DNA from 2 places in the Alteromonas sp. CI.11.F.A3 genome. Region 1 is predicted to be linked to the other one. Evidence: predicted binding sites of a transcription regulator. Region 1 holds the regulator's gene; the other holds the start of a gene.

Region 1 (7,884 bases):
CGTTATTTGATGCACCGCCCAACCAAGGCACTGAAATGAATCGGGCGTAATAGAGCGCGCCAAAGAAAGCGGCAAAGAACATAACTTCAGAGAAGATAAACCAACTCATACCCTGCCGATAAGAACGACCTAATTGGTCGCTATAAAGCCCAGACATAGACTCATCAATTTGGTTTTTAAACCAGCCAACCAACATCACCATCAATACGACAAACCCAGCGAGAAGTGTATAACCTCCATAGCCTGATTCACCTTTAGTGGCTTCAATGACAAAGTTGCCCGCGCCAACGGCAATTAAAAATAGCGCCACCGCACCGACAATCGGCCATGGGCTTTGTGCTGGTACATAGTATTTCTGATAATCTGGGTATTTCTGATATTCTTGCTGCATTACTCTCTCCTTATCCCAATACCTGTTATTTACCACTTTCAGGTTGAGGGACCATGTAGGGATTCGGTTTTGTTTTCATGTCACTTGCTCGCGCGGTCACATCAAACAGGGTGTATTGCACAGTAAAATAACTAATATCTTCAGGAAGCTGTGGATCGACATAAAACTGCATGGGCATGTACGCCTCAGCCCCGGCACTTAAAGGCTGTTGATTAAAACAAAAGCATTCCGTTTTATTTAAATACAGCGCCGCCATACCTGGTGAAACCGACGGAATAGCTTGCGCCATCATATTGTTAGATGCCGGGTTTCTGACGTAAAACGACACCGTATTAAGTTCCCCTGGATGTACTTTCATACGGCTAGTTTGCGCTCGAAATTCCCACGGCATACCGGTATTGGTGCGGGTTATAAATTCCACCGTTACCTCACGACTTTCATCTATTTCGATAGACTCATATACCGCTGCGGTATTTTCGGTTTTGCCATTAATACCGGTAACATCGCAAAATACGTCGTAAAGTGGCACTAAGGCGAACCCAAAACCAAACATACCAAACACAATAACGACGAGTTTTATCACCATTTTGTTGTTTGCATTGGTTTGTGTCATGGTTACCTCCCGTGCCTACTTTTTGTGCTGATACATGATCACAATTTAGCGACTATTTTGCCTGCTTTGCTTTCATTACCTGTACTGCTTGTTCTACTTACCTTACTGGCATTACTTCTTATTCTTATTTAACAACCGGCGGCGTTTCAAAGGTGTGATAGGGTGCTGGAGAAGGTATTTCCCACTCTAGTCCCTCAGCACCTTCCCACACTTGAGCAGATACTGGCTCACCTTGCTTCTTACAGGCCTTAATTAACAATGCTAAGAAGATGAGCTGCGACAACCCAAAGGCAAAGCCGCCAAGGCTTATCCATTTGTTAAAGTCAGCAAATTGTAAGGCGTAGTCAGGAATACGACGTGGCATACCAGCTAGCCCCACAAAGTGCATAGGGAAGAACAACACATTTACCGACACAAGTGAGCACCAGAAATGCCATTTTGCGAGCCCCGTGTGGTACATTTTTCCTGTCCACTTGGGTAACCAATAGTACACCGCAGCCATAATCGAGAAGATGGCACCGGTGACCAGAACGTAATGGAAGTGTGCGACCACGAAATAGGTATCGTGGTATTGGAAATCGACGGGCACGATGGCCAGCATTAATCCTGACAGGCCCCCAATGGTAAACAATACGATAAACGCAATGGCAAACATCATGGGCATTTCAAAGGTAAGAGAGCCGCGCCACATGGTCGCCACCCAGTTGAACACTTTCACGCCTGTTGGCACCGAAATAAGCATGGTGGCAAACATGAAGAACATTTCCATATACACCGGCATACCGGTGGTAAACATATGGTGAGCCCACACCACAAAAGACAGCAGCGCAATAGAGCCTGTGGCGTACACCATTGAGGCATAGCCGAACAGCTTCTTCCTAGAAAATGTAGGGACAATTTGAGAGATAATACCAAAGGCTGGCAATATCATTATGTACACCTCGGGATGCCCAAAGAACCAGAAGATATGCTGGAACATAACGGGGTCACCACCACCTGCCGCATCAAAGAAGCTGGTGCCGAAGAACTTATCTGTCAGCACCATGGTGACAGCCCCCGCCAAGACCGGCATTACTGCAATAAGTAAGAAAGCAGTGATGAGCCAAGTCCATACGAATAAAGGCATTTTCATCCACGTCATGCCAGGGGCACGCATATTGAAAATGGTCACAATGACGTTAATCGCCCCCATAATGGATGAGATACCCATAATATGTACCGAGAACACAAACAACGCCGTCGAGTCGCCGCTGTAGGTGGTAGAAAGCGGTGCATAGAAGGTCCACCCAAATGCTGGGCCGCCCCCCTCTAAAAAGAGCGAGCTAAGTAATATCAGAAAGGCACCGGGTAATATCCAGAAACTCCAGTTATTCATTCGCGGCAGAGCCATATCTGGTGCACCTATCATCATAGGAATTAGCCAGTTTGCGAGCCCCGTAAAGGCTGGCATTACCGCACCAAATACCATGATAAGGCCGTGCACCGTGGTCATTTGGTTAAAGAAGTTTGGCTCAACAATTTGTAATCCAGGCTGAAATAGCTCAGCGCGGATCACCATTGCCATGGCGCCACCAATTAAAAACATGATAAAGGCGAACCATAAATACAAGGTGCCTATATCTTTGTGGTTAGTGGTAAACAACCATCGGGTTATTCCTTTTGGAATATGACTATGATGGTCATGATCTTCGTGATGCGCCGAGGTATCCGGCGCAATGACATCAGTTGCTTTACTCATTACGCACTCCTAGTTCCCATTAACGACGGCATTAACATCTTTGGCCTGCACCATATCGCCCGTGTTATTACCCCACGCATTTCGCTCGTAGGTCACCACAGCCGCAATGTCTTTCAGGCTTAACATTTTTCCGAACGCCTGCATGGCCGTTCCGGTTTTACCGTTTAACACAATATCGATATGGGCAGTTTGGTCTTCAAGAACCATCTCACTGCCTTTAAGCGCAGGAAAAACGCCAGGTAACCCTTCGCCGTTAGGCATATGGCAAGCTGCACAGGTGGCGTTATAAACCCGCTTGCCTTCATCCATAAGTTCATCCATCGACATATTCATTGACAGTAAACGTTGCTCTTCTTCTTTCGCTTGGCGAGCGGCTTCTTCTTGTTCATCCATCCACGCATCAAATTCGGCAGGCTCTTTAGCGATGACCACAACTGGCATGAAGCCATGATCTTTTCCGCAAAGCTCGGCGCACTGCCCACGATAAATACCAGGCTCGTTTACCTTTGCCCAAGACTCATTGATAAATCCGGGGTTAGCATCTTTTTTCACCGCAAAATCTGGTACCCACCACGAGTGAATAACGTCATCTGAGGTAATAAGAAAGCGCACTTTTTGCCCTGTGGGGATCACCAGTGGACGGTCGACCTCAAGCAAATAATTCGCGCCTTTCTCGAATTTGTTTTCAATTTGTTCTCGCTGAGTTGCCATTAACGAATAGAACTCAACGTCTCTGTCCATATATCGGTAATGCCACTTCCACTGAGATCCAGTTACGACAACAGTAAGATCGGGCTCACTGGTATCTTCCATCGCAATAAGGGTTTTGGCCGCAGGAATAGCCATTAGAATAAGAATAATGAAAGGGACTACGGTCCATGCAATTTCCACTTTTACATTTTCGTGGAAGTGAGCGGGTTTCGCCCCTCTGGATTTACGGTGTAAGTACATTGAGGCAAACATAACCCCAAAAACCGCAACGGCAATTGCGATACAAATAAAGAACATCAACATATGGAGGTCGTATACTTGACCACTTATGTCGGTTGCGCCTCGGCGCAAATTTATGGAAGAGCCTTCGCCCGTTGCTACATCAGCAAACAGTAGTGGCGAGGTAAGCAAAAGTGGAAGCCCGCAGAGCCACTTTGCCGCTTGTGTCGTTACTCGTTTCACTCAACACCTCCGTTATAACAGAAGCATTACGCACTGGTTGCGCTGCGCTTCTGGCAACTGATACCCGAAATCCAACTTTTAACTGAAAGACCTAGCCTTAGTTGTAAAGCAAAGTTACAGCTATTGTTATTATTTTGTTAAATACAGTATAAGAATTGCTCAATAAAACGCACAAGTCTAGTCTTTTCTAAGAAAAAACAATTACAGCGTTCAATTTTTAACCAAAAGTTGTATGTAAGAGAAATGACTCACGTCACAGCGTATGGACGCTATACGGGTAATTAGTGTGCCCGTTTGAAACGCTCATTTTGAACGAGATAGGCAAATAGAAGATGGCTATAAGTTTCTTATAATCAAAAGGTAGTCACTTAATAGTGAATGTTTTTCAAACAGAATAGATGACTGAAATAGTATTCGCTAGTACCAAAAAGGGTGACATAAATAGAAGATAAAATGTGGGAGCCAGATCTGCTGGCTTTTAAGGTATTTCTTAGGCTTAAACAAGATTATTGTACAAGCAAGGTATATTAAACATACAAAAAAGCGGCCTATAAGCCGCTTTCTTTATTAAATAGCTAAAAGGTTACATCCAGTCAGCATTTCGAATAACACCAACGGCAATCCCTTCAATGGAAAAAGGCTCTGAAGCTAAGTCGACCTTAATAGGAGAGAATTCATCATTTTCAGCATGAAGTAATACTTCGCGACCACGCTTTTCAAGGCGTTTAACGGTAACGTCTTCATCAACACGTGCTACTACCACTTGCCCATTATGGACATCCGTAGTGCGGTGCACGGCTAACAAGTCACCATCAAGTATACCTATGTCTTTCATACTCATACCGCTTACACGAAGTAAGAAGTCAGCGTGAGGCTGAAACAGAGCAGGGTCGACCTTATAGTGAGATTCAATATGCTCTTGCGCTAAAATAGGCTCGCCCGCAGCTACTCGGCCAATAAGAGGTAGCCCTTCTTCTTCAGGAGCTTCATCTTCAAGGGGGATATTTAATTTAATACCACGGGAAGTACCTGGAAGAATTTCAATGACCCCTTTTCGGGCCAATGCTTTTAAATGTTCTTCAGCGGCATTCGCAGAGCGAAAACCTAAATGACGGGCAATTTCTGCACGGGTAGGCGGCATGCCAGTTTCGAGCATGGTTGTTTTTATAAGCTCGAGAACTTCTGTTTGTCTTGCTGTGAGTGGGCGCATAAAAGACCTGTCTGTCTATACAGTTCCTGTAAGTATATACACCTAAAAGGAAATGACAAGCACAAAGCTTGACTAAGCATGATTTTTAATTAGCGCTAGCCTTAACGAAAAAAGCGGCCATGAAGGCCGCTTTGTATATCACTACTATTTGTAGTAGTTAGAACTTATATTGCAAGCTTACACGGGCATTAAGCGGCTCGCCGGTAGCAATATTATTGTCATTATGCGCTGACGGGAAATAATCTTCGTCGAATAAATTTTCCACGTTAAGCTGAATTTTAACATCTTCGCTGTAATCGTAATAAAGTGCAGCGTCTACACGAACGAAATCAGGTAATTCAACGGTGTTATTTAATGACGCGTATTGCTCTGATTGATAAATCACGCCTAATGCAACACGCCACTTGTCGTTTACTTCGTACTGGTTCCATAACGTCAGCATATGCTCTGGAAGCTGTGCTAAATCACGGTTCGCCAATGTGCCATCTACAATTCGGCCCATTTCTTCACCATCGAGGTTGCTATAACCAGCATTGATTGCCCAACGCTCTGAAAGTTTGCCCACCACCTGCACTTCAAAACCTTTGGTTTCGGTACCGGTTAAAATAGACGCTTCTGGATTGTTAGGATCTTGCGCTGTACCGTTTTCACGTTCAACTTCAAATGCCGCTGCTGTCACGCTTAGCGAGTCAGTGAGATTCCATTTAACACCAATTTCCTTATTTTCAAACTCTTCTGCTTCCAGCGCTTGGCTTGAAAGCGAGAGCGAAAGGAATTGATCACCAGAACGAGGCAAGAACGATTTACTGTAACTGGCGTAAATCGATACTGATTCCGCTGGCTTGTAAATTACACCAGCGCGAGGCGACACTTGTGAATCAGAGCTTGATAGAAAACCATCGTTACCGTCGTCAGCACCGTTTGCTACTTCAATGCTATCTACCACATCGATATCAAAATTGTCGTAGCGAAGACCGGCCACCACAATCCAATTATCGTTAAGCTTAATTTCATCTTGTACGAAAGCTGAAGTAAAGGTGACTTCTGATGCACGATCTCTTACCGGGTCTGTTAGCGTCATTGAAGGAATAACGAGTGGATCGCTAAACACGAAGGATACTTGGTCGTCTTGGCTATCGGCAAAAAACGCATCACGGCGCGCGTTTTCTGTATCTTGACTGCCGTACTCCATTCCCGTCAGTAAGGTATGGTTAATATCACCCGTGGCAAACTGCCCAATAAGGTTTAATTGAACCAACGCATTCTCACGAGTAGTGGTATCACGATACCCGTCTAAGGTAACCGTACCTGCATCAGCATCAAAATTAACGGGGTACAAGTTTTGATAAGCTTTATCATAGTCAGCAAACTGAACGGTACCGTTTAAGTTCCAATGTTGCGATAGTGCGTGATCAACACGCACACGGGCAATATGCGCTTCAAGCGTGGTATTGTTGAAGTCGGGATCACCAAAGTAGGTATCGTCATAGCCTTCTAGCGGCGCACCATCTAATGAAGGGATACCTCTATCTACTAACCGGTCATCGTTTACGTATTCGTAAGATGCTACAACCGTGGTGTCGTCGGAAGCCATCCATGTGTAGGTAGGGTTAATGGCGTAACGTTCACCATCTTTAAAATCACGATGATTATCAATACTGTCAAACACACCATTAAAACGAAAAGCATTGTTCGCATCTATGGCTTTATTGGTATCTACACTAATAGAGCCAGCGCCAAAGGTATCTATACCTGCTGACAGTGTGGTGAAGTCTTCTGCGCTACTGGCCACTTTAGTCACACGGTTAACGACACCACCGCCGCCGCCACGACCAAATAAAAGCGCGTTGGCACCACGCAATATTTCAACGCGTTCTAAATTATATAGGGGGCGGAAGTATTGAACGTCATCGCGAAGCCCATCAACAAAGAAATCGGCAGTAGTGTTCTGACCACGAATAGTCACCTGATCGCGATGGTCTTCACCCAGCCCAATGCTCACACCTGGCGTGTATTGCATAACATCGGCAATACTAAACAGTGCTTGTTCTGAAATTTGCTGTGCACTTACTACCGATACTGACTGTGGCACGTTAACTAATAATGTAGGGGTTTTAACCGCTGTGGCGACTTGTTGGCCGAAGAATGCGCCGCGTACGGTAATACGCTCAACGCTTTCATCTGACTCAGACATAGTGTCTTGTGCAAAAACAGGTGTGCCATAAAGCGCCAATAAAACAGCAGTAGAAATAGTTGCTTTACCAAGTTTCAAGCAAGTCTCCTCAAGTGATAATTCAAACAGTATTGAAAATGATAGATATTCTTATTTATAGCGGATTCTAGTCAGATTTATTTATAATTAAAAGGTGTATTAATAAAAATTAAACTTTTGTTATAAATGAAAGCGTCAGCTTAACTAGACAGTCTGTTTAGATAGCAATAATGAATAAGAGCAGCACCTTTAATTAGGTTTGCGCCGAGGTGACAAGTTTGGCATTAAGGCATAAAGTAACCTTTCTTCTATTTATCTTTAATCAGAGTATTTAATTCCTCATGTTGCATTTCCTCGACTATACCCCCGAGCTAGCCCCTCATTTTGACCGCATAAATAGAGAGTGGATCACCAAGATGTTTCGTTTAGAGAGCGTTGATGAGGCCGTTATTGGCAATCCTCAGTGTAATATTATCGACAAGGGTGGATACATTTGGTTTGCTGAACATCCCGATTTTGGCATTGTAGGTACATGCGCATTAATGAA
Region 2 (7,884 bases), 630 kb from region 1:
TATCACTGCTTAAAGAAGGTCGCGAGAAGAAATTCCTTGGCTGGATCACACCTGGTTCAGACAAGCATTCTGTTACGCGCGCTTATCTTGGTCACTTAGGTGGCAGCAAGAAGTTTGATATGACAACAACAACCAATGGCTCTGAGCGCTCTATGGTGCCAATTGGTAATTACGAACGCGTTATGCCCCTAGATATCATTCCTACGCTTTTGCTTAGAGACTTGATTTCTGGTGATTGTGACAGTGCTCAGACATTGGGTTGTTTAGAGTTGGACGAAGAAGATTTGGCTTTGTGTACTTATGTATGCCCAGGCAAATACAACTACGGCCCGATTTTACGCGACTGTTTGACCACGATTGAGAAAGAGGGTTAGTCATGGGTTTAAAAGCGTATTTAGAAAAGATTGAACCAAACTTTGAGCCAGGTGGAAAGCACGAAAAATGGTATGCACTGTATGAAGCAGCGGCAACGATTTTCTATACTCCTGGTAAAGTAAACAAAGCTAACACGCACGTGCGTGACAGCATTGACCTTAAACGCATCATGATTTTGGTGTGGTTAGCAACATTCCCAGCAATGTTCTTCGGTATGTACAACATTGGTTTCCAAGCGCAAGAAGCTATTGCTGCTGGTGCCGGTACACTTCCTGATACATGGCAAGCAGGGTTATTCACTGCTCTAGGCGGAGACTTAGCAAATTCTGGTTTGCTAGGCATGTTCTTCTACGGCGCCTGCTTCTGGTTACCTATCTATGCAGTTACCTTTATTGTTGGTGGCTTCTGGGAAGTATTATTTGCTTCGGTACGTAAGCACGAAGTTAACGAAGGTTTCTTCGTTACCTCGGTACTTTTCGCATTAACCTTACCGGCAACTATTCCGCTTTGGCAGGTTGCATTAGGTATTACCTTTGGTGTGGTTATCGCTAAAGAAGTCTTCGGTGGAACTGGCCGTAACTTCCTTAACCCTGCATTGTCTGGTCGTGCGTTCTTATACTTCGCATACCCTGCACAAATCTCTGGCGACCAAGTTTGGGTTGCTGCTGATGGTTACTCAGGTGCAACGTCATTGAGCCAAGCGGCTTCAGGCGCGCTTGATTACGCTAACATGGACCTTTGGTTTGACAGCTTCTTCGGTACTATCGCAGGTTCTGCGGGTGAAGTATCTGCATTGGCTATCTTAATTGGTGGCTTGTTCATTATGTACATGCGTATTGCAAGCTGGCGAATTGTTGCTGGTGTAGCAATCGGTGTAGCCGTGTTTGCCACCTTGCTGAACATGATTGGTAGCGATACTAACTACATGTTTGCAATGCCTGCCTATTGGCACTTCGTTATTGGTGGTCTTGCCTTTGGTATGTTCTTTATGGCGACAGACCCTGTGTCAGCATCGTTTACCAACCAAGGTAAGTGGGCATACGGTATTTTCATCGGCTTTATGACAGTACTTGTTCGTGTGCTAAACCCAGCCTTCCCAGAAGGTGTAATGTTGGCCATTCTTTTTGCCAACCTTTGGGCGCCACTGTTCGACTATTTCGTCGCACAAAGCAATATCAAGCGGAGGGTAGCTCGTGTCGGCTAAGAAAGAATCTTTAGGAAAAACGATTGGCGTTGTAGTTGCCGTTTGTCTTGTATGTTCAATTGTTGTATCAGGTGCAGCGGTAGGCTTACGCTCGCTACAACAAACCAATGCGTCGCTTGATAAAAAGAGCAACATTTTGAACGCAGCAGGGCTTTACGAAACAGGTATGACCGGTAAAGCAATCGAAAGTACATATAGCGAAAAGATTGAATCTCGCTACGTTGATTTGGAAAGCGGTGAGTTTGTAGAAGCACCTGAGCCAGATTACGATATGTATAAAGCAGCTAAGCAAACTGAGTACAGCACAAAAGTAACTAGCAGCAACGTTGGCTTCCAACGTCGCCCTAATGTTGCCAGTGTTTATTTGGTACGTGACGAAGCTGGCGATGTATCTCGCATTATCTTGCCTGTGCACGGTAGTGGTCTATGGGATCTTATGTACGGTTTTCTTGCCCTTGACGCCGATGGTGAAACAGTTCGTGAGTTGATTTACTATCAACAAAAAGAAACACCAGGACTTGGTGGCGAAGTGCAAAATCCAGCGTGGCAGGACAAATGGGATGGAAAGAAACTATTTGAAGATGGCGAAGTGGCTATCCGTGTAGTGAAAAACGCAAACCCAAGCAATCCACACACTATTGATGCGCTTTCAGGTGCTACCTTAACCAGTAAAGGTGTTGAAAACACCATTCAATACTGGGTAGGCGAGCAAGGCTTCGGCCAGTTCCTGAAGACTCAGGCATGGCGTTCATAAGGGGAGTCTCATGGCAGATACTAAAGAAATGAAAAAGGCCCTCTTTGGGCCAATTATGGACAACAACCCAATTGCCTTGCAGGTACTTGGTATTTGTTCAGCACTGGCTATTACTACTAAGCTGGAAACAGCCTTGGTTATGTCTTTGGCGCTAACCACGGTTGTTGCGTTCTCGAACTTGTTTATTTCAATGATTCGTAACCAGATCCCATCAAGCGTTCGTATCATCATCCAAATGACTATCATAGCGTCGTTGGTAATCGTAGTTGACCAAATATTGAAAGCGTATTCGTACGAAATTTCGAAGCAGCTGTCGGTATTCGTTGGTTTGATTATTACTAACTGTATCGTAATGGGTCGTGCTGAAGCCTATGCAATGAAGAGCCCACCTCTGATGAGCTTTTTAGATGGTATTGGTAACGGTTTAGGTTACTCATTCGTATTGATTGTTATTGGTACAATCAAAGAGCTATTCGGTTTCGGTACTATTTTAGGTTTCGAAATTCTTCCTTTAGTTCAAAACGGTGGTTGGTATCAGGGTAATGGTTTGTTAATCCTACCATTTAGCTCATTCTTCTTAATCGGCGGTATGATTTGGGTTATCCGTACCCTTCGTCCCGAGCAAGTAGAGCCTAAGGAGTAAGTCATGGAACATTATTTGTCGTTATTTGTTCGCTCAATTTTTGTTGAGAACATGGCGTTATCACTTTTCTTAGGTATGTGTACCTTCTTGGCGGTATCGAAGAAAGTTAAAACTGCTATGGGTCTTGGTGTTGCGGTAATCGTAGTACTGGGTATTTCTGTACCGGTTAACCAAATCATTTATGTAAACATTCTTGCACCTGGTGCGCTAGCGTGGGCTGGTTTCCCTGATGCAGATTTAAGCTTCCTAAACTTCCTAACCTTTATCGGCGTTATCGCGGCATTGGTTCAAATTTTGGAAATGAGCTTAGACAAGTTTTTCCCTGCGCTTTATAACGCGCTTGGTATCTTCCTTCCGCTAATTACGGTTAACTGCGCCATCTTCGGTGGTGTAGCATTCGCGGTACAACGTGAATATAACTTGACCGAAAGTGTCGTTTACGGCGTAGGAAGTGGTATGGGCTGGGCAATCGCGATTGTGTTATTGGCCGCCGTACGTGAAAAGCTTAAATATGCCGATATGCCTGATGGTATTCGTGGTCTGGGCTCTGTGTTCATGATTGCGGGTCTTATGGCACTTGGCTTCCAGTCATTCACTGGTATTCAGCTGTAATCGAGCTCGGGAGCATATAAATGAATCAAGTAGAAATTTTCCTAGGCGTCGGCATGTTTATTGCCATTGTATTGGCGCTAGTATTTATCATCATGTTTGCCAAGTCGAAGCTGGTACCAAGCGGTGATGTAACCATCACTATTAACGGTGACCCAGACAAAGCAATTAAAACTGAGCCAGGCGGCAAGCTTCTTGGCGCACTAGCTGATGCAGGGTACTTCGTATCTTCAGCATGTGGTGGTGGTGGTTCTTGTGGTCAGTGTCGTGTAGACGTGCATTCAGGTGGTGGTGAAATCCTTCCAACTGAACTTGATCACATCACTAAAGGTGAAGCCCGTGAAGGCTGTCGTTTATCATGTCAGGTTGCGATTAAGCAAGACATGGAAATCGAGCTTGAAGAGTCGGTATTTGGTGTTAAGAAGTGGGATTGTGAAGTTATTTCTAACGATAACAAAGCCACTTTCATCAAAGAACTTAAGCTTCAAATTCCTAACGGTGAAAGCGTACCTTTCCGTGCTGGTGGTTACATTCAAATTGAAGCACCTGCGCACCACGTTAAGTACAAAGAGTTTGAAATCCCTGATGAGTATCGCGGTGATTGGGAACGTTTTGGCTTCTTCGATATCGAATCTAAAGTAGATGAAGAAACCATTCGTGCTTACTCAATGGCTAACTACCCAGAAGAAGAAGGTATTATTATGTTGAACGTGCGTATTGCTACGCCGCCACCTAATAATCTAAGCCTACCTGCTGGTAAAATGTCATCGTACATTTGGAGCCTTAAAGAAGGTGACAAGGCAACAATTTCTGGTCCATTTGGTGAGTTCTTCGCTAAAGAAACTGAAAACGAAATGGTGTTTGTTGGTGGTGGTGCAGGTATGGCGCCGATGCGCTCACATATCTTCGACCAACTTCGTCGCTTAAAAACTGATCGTAAGATGAGCTTCTGGTACGGTGCACGTTCACTTCGTGAAATGTTCTATACAGAAGACTTCGATGAGTTAGCTGCAGAAAACGATAACTTCAAGTGGCATGTTGCCCTTTCAGATCCTCAACCTGAGGACAACTGGGAAGGTTACACTGGGTTCATTCACCAAGTTCTTCTTGAGAACTACCTGAAAGATCACCCTGCGCCAGAAGATTGTGAGTTCTACATGTGTGGACCACCTATGATGAACGCAGCCGTTATCAACATGTTGAAAGAGCTAGGTGTTGAAGACGAGAACATCATGCTTGATGACTTCGGTGGTTAATCCGAAATCTACAAGTGAGTAAAGGGGGCGAGAGCCCCCTTTTTGTTTAGTTAAAGGACCCAAAACGTGATTCGATTCTTTGCCAGAATAGCATTAGCGGTTATTGCTATGAGCATCCTTTTTATTGCCAGTTGCAGTGAAAAGCCACTTACGGTTGTGCATTTGCAAGGCCAAACTATGGGTACGACTTACAATATTAAGTACGTACTTGGTGAAGGTGAAACTGCAGTAGAAGGTTTGCAGGAAGAAATTGACGCTAAGTTAGTTAACATCAATAAAATGATGTCGACCTACGATACAACGTCTGAGTTGTCTCGTTTTAACCAATACCGATATTCAGATAACTTTGCGGTGTCTCCAGAAACACTTACCGTGGTGAATGAAGCGCTTCGCTTGGCCCGTTTGAGCGATGGTGTGCTAGATGTTACGGTAGGGCCCTTGGTTAATTTGTGGGGATTTGGACCAAATAAACGGCCAGAGAAAGTGCCAACCCAAGCGGATATTGAGGCCGTACGGGATTATGTAGGTTATGAGAAATTATCTACTACGCCAACCGGTCTTATGAAAGCTAATCCTATGCTTTACGTTGATTTATCGACCATTGCTAAGGGGTACGGCGTAGATGAAGTTGCAGCCATTTTAGACTCCCATGATTTACAAAATTACCTTGTAGAGATTGGCGGCGAAATGCGAGTGAAAGGCGAACGTGGTGATGGCAGTGAGTGGCTAATTGCAATTGAAAAGCCGGTAACGACAGAGCGCGCGGTGCAAAAAGTTGTGTCTATAGGCACTAACGCCATAGCCACATCAGGTGATTATCGTAACTATTACGAAGAAGATGGGAAACGCTATTCTCATTTAATTGACCCAAATACTGGCTCGCCGATAACGCATGATTTGGTGTCGGTTACGGTGGTAAACCCATCTTCAATGATTGCGGATGGCTTAGCCACTGCGTTCAACGTAATGGGGTGGGAACGCGCTATCGACCTTGCAGAGCAAGAACAACTTGCTGTATTCCTCATTCGTCGCACAGCGGACGGATTTGAAGAGTATGCCACGCCAGAATTTGATAAACTGGTAGAAGTAAATAATTAAGGAGTAGGCTATGTCTACGTTTATTTTAGCATTCGGTTTTTTCCTCACCATGGTACTTGCCATGGCGGTAGGCTACTTAGTGCAGCGCAAAACGATATCGGGTAGCTGCGGTGGACTAGGCGCATTGGGTATCGCTAAAGCATGTGATTGCCCAGAGCCTTGTGACAGAAAAAAATCTCGCATGGAAAAAGAAGAAGCGAGAGAAAAGAAATTGAATGAATGGAAACAGAATCAGATCCTTTAATCTGATCTAGTCGCGCTTTTGCTAAGTCAGAAACAATACGCAAAAGCGCCACAATGTATAAATATAGATGCGCGGTAAGTTAAAAGCTTACCGCGCTTTTTTGTATGCTTCATTTATTACTTGCGCAGTAATACCAGTCCGCATAGATAATTACCCTCTCAGCGAGACTTAAAATGTTCGTAATCGCGGCGTGTTACCACAGGTATAGTGGTTCTACACCAAGGTAACACAACAAAGAGTACGGACATTTTAAACTCGCCCTTCGGGAAGGTCTGGCAAGCTTCCTAGCTTCATTCTGGGAATTTGAAAGGGAACAGCCATTCCTGCATTCCCACGCTTTGCTAGGAAACTTGCCAGCGCCTTCTGAGTGGGCGATTATCTATGCGGATTGGTATAAGTAGTTGCTCACTATTCATCTCGTTCGCTGGTAAGGCGAATTAATATGCTCTAGAATACTGTCTTTCTATACAGTTTTTTGTAAAGCGGTTCATTTCGTTTGGCAGTTTAGGGGGCAATACGGCATGCGAAAAATCATCCATGTAGATATGGACTGCTTTTATGCTGCGGTTGAAATGCGTGACAACCCTGCGTTACGTAATATCCCTATTGCTATTGGTGGTAGCTCACAGCACCGTGGCGTTATCTCTACCTGTAATTACCCTGCTCGTAAATATGGCGTACGTTCCGCCATGGCCACCGCATACGCGTTTAAGCTTTGCCCGAATCTCACCTTAGTAAAAGGGCGCATGGAGGCTTATGTCAAAGAGTCTCAACGAATTCGCGAAATCTTTGCCGACTATACCGATTTAATAGAGCCACTTTCCTTAGATGAAGCTTATCTAGATGTCACCAATAGCCAGTATTGCGGCGGCAGCGCTACATTAATTGCCGAAGAAATAAGAAGCCGTATTGAAGCGGAATTGGGGTTAACCGCGTCAGCAGGCGTAGCTCCTTGTAAGTTTGTGGCCAAAGTGGCGAGTGATGAAAATAAGCCTAATGGTATTTGTGTTATAACCCCCGATAAATTAGACAGTTTTGTTAGCGCTATGCCACTTAAAAAAATTCCCGGGGTGGGCAAAGTAACAATGCAAAAGCTGCAACGATTAGGCCTAGCCACCTGTAACGATGTGCGCTCTTACCCCTTTGAGCGTATACAAAAAGAATTAGGTAAGTTTGGAGCGGTTTTATGGGAACGAGCGCACGGTATTGATGACAGAGAACTATCGGTATCACGAGAGCGCAAGTCTATAGGCGTAGAACGCACCCTAAGCAACGATATTCACTCGTTAGAAGAATGTCGAGATTTTATGCCTCACTTACTAGAAAAGCTTCAGGAGCGCATGGAGGCCCATGAAAAGCGCACAGGCAAGCCTGTTCGCATACGCACTCAAGGGGTAAAATTGAAATTTCAAGACTTCCAACTTACTACTGTTGAACACCGATGCCCTTCGTTAAATGCCCATTACTTTGATACCCTATTGCAAGAAGCTTACGAGCGCGCCAAAGGCCGCGGTATACGATTAGTCGGACTGCATATTGGCCTAGGTGAGGCGCAAACCATACATCAACTTCCTTTGCCCTTAGAAGGTGAGTGAATAAAAAGCGAACAAAAAGTGACTAGCAGGAGCCATCATGACTACCCCAGAACCTAAAGCCCCCGACCTTAGAACCCCAGGTCGCTACCGCCACTACAAAGGCAGT

The links. Region 1 encodes LexA, which represses DNA repair genes until DNA is damaged. Its sites were predicted from a motif close to TACTGTATNNNNATACAGTA; they were not measured.
Region 2: dinB (DNA polymerase IV) is a predicted target of LexA. The motif match lies at 6,637-6,656, and genes of this name have one in related genera.

Annotation. Positions count from the first base shown of each region.
Region 1 covers NZ_CP136708.1:224,041-231,924, reverse strand. Annotated here, with positions in the region: gene R1T43_RS00995 (cytochrome c oxidase subunit 3) at 1-391, opposite strand, end outside; gene R1T43_RS00990 (cytochrome c oxidase assembly protein) at 417-1,004, opposite strand; gene ctaD (cytochrome c oxidase subunit I) at 1,129-2,742, opposite strand; gene coxB (cytochrome c oxidase subunit II) at 2,752-3,864, opposite strand; gene lexA (transcriptional repressor LexA) at 4,499-5,125, opposite strand; gene R1T43_RS00970 (TonB-dependent siderophore receptor) at 5,283-7,397, opposite strand; gene R1T43_RS00965 (GNAT family N-acetyltransferase) at 7,679-7,884, shown strand, end outside.
Region 2 covers NZ_CP136708.1:849,234-857,117, forward strand. Annotated here, with positions in the region: gene R1T43_RS03680 (Na(+)-translocating NADH-quinone reductase subunit A) at 1-374, shown strand, start outside; gene R1T43_RS03685 (NADH:ubiquinone reductase (Na(+)-transporting) subunit B) at 377-1,579, shown strand; gene R1T43_RS03690 (Na(+)-translocating NADH-quinone reductase subunit C) at 1,569-2,333, shown strand; gene R1T43_RS03695 (NADH:ubiquinone reductase (Na(+)-transporting) subunit D) at 2,344-2,976, shown strand; gene nqrE (NADH:ubiquinone reductase (Na(+)-transporting) subunit E) at 2,980-3,588, shown strand; gene nqrF (NADH:ubiquinone reductase (Na(+)-transporting) subunit F) at 3,609-4,841, shown strand; gene R1T43_RS03710 (FAD:protein FMN transferase) at 4,908-5,939, shown strand; gene nqrM ((Na+)-NQR maturation NqrM) at 5,950-6,183, shown strand; gene dinB (DNA polymerase IV) at 6,705-7,778, shown strand; gene R1T43_RS03725 (DUF1653 domain-containing protein) at 7,816-7,884, shown strand, end outside.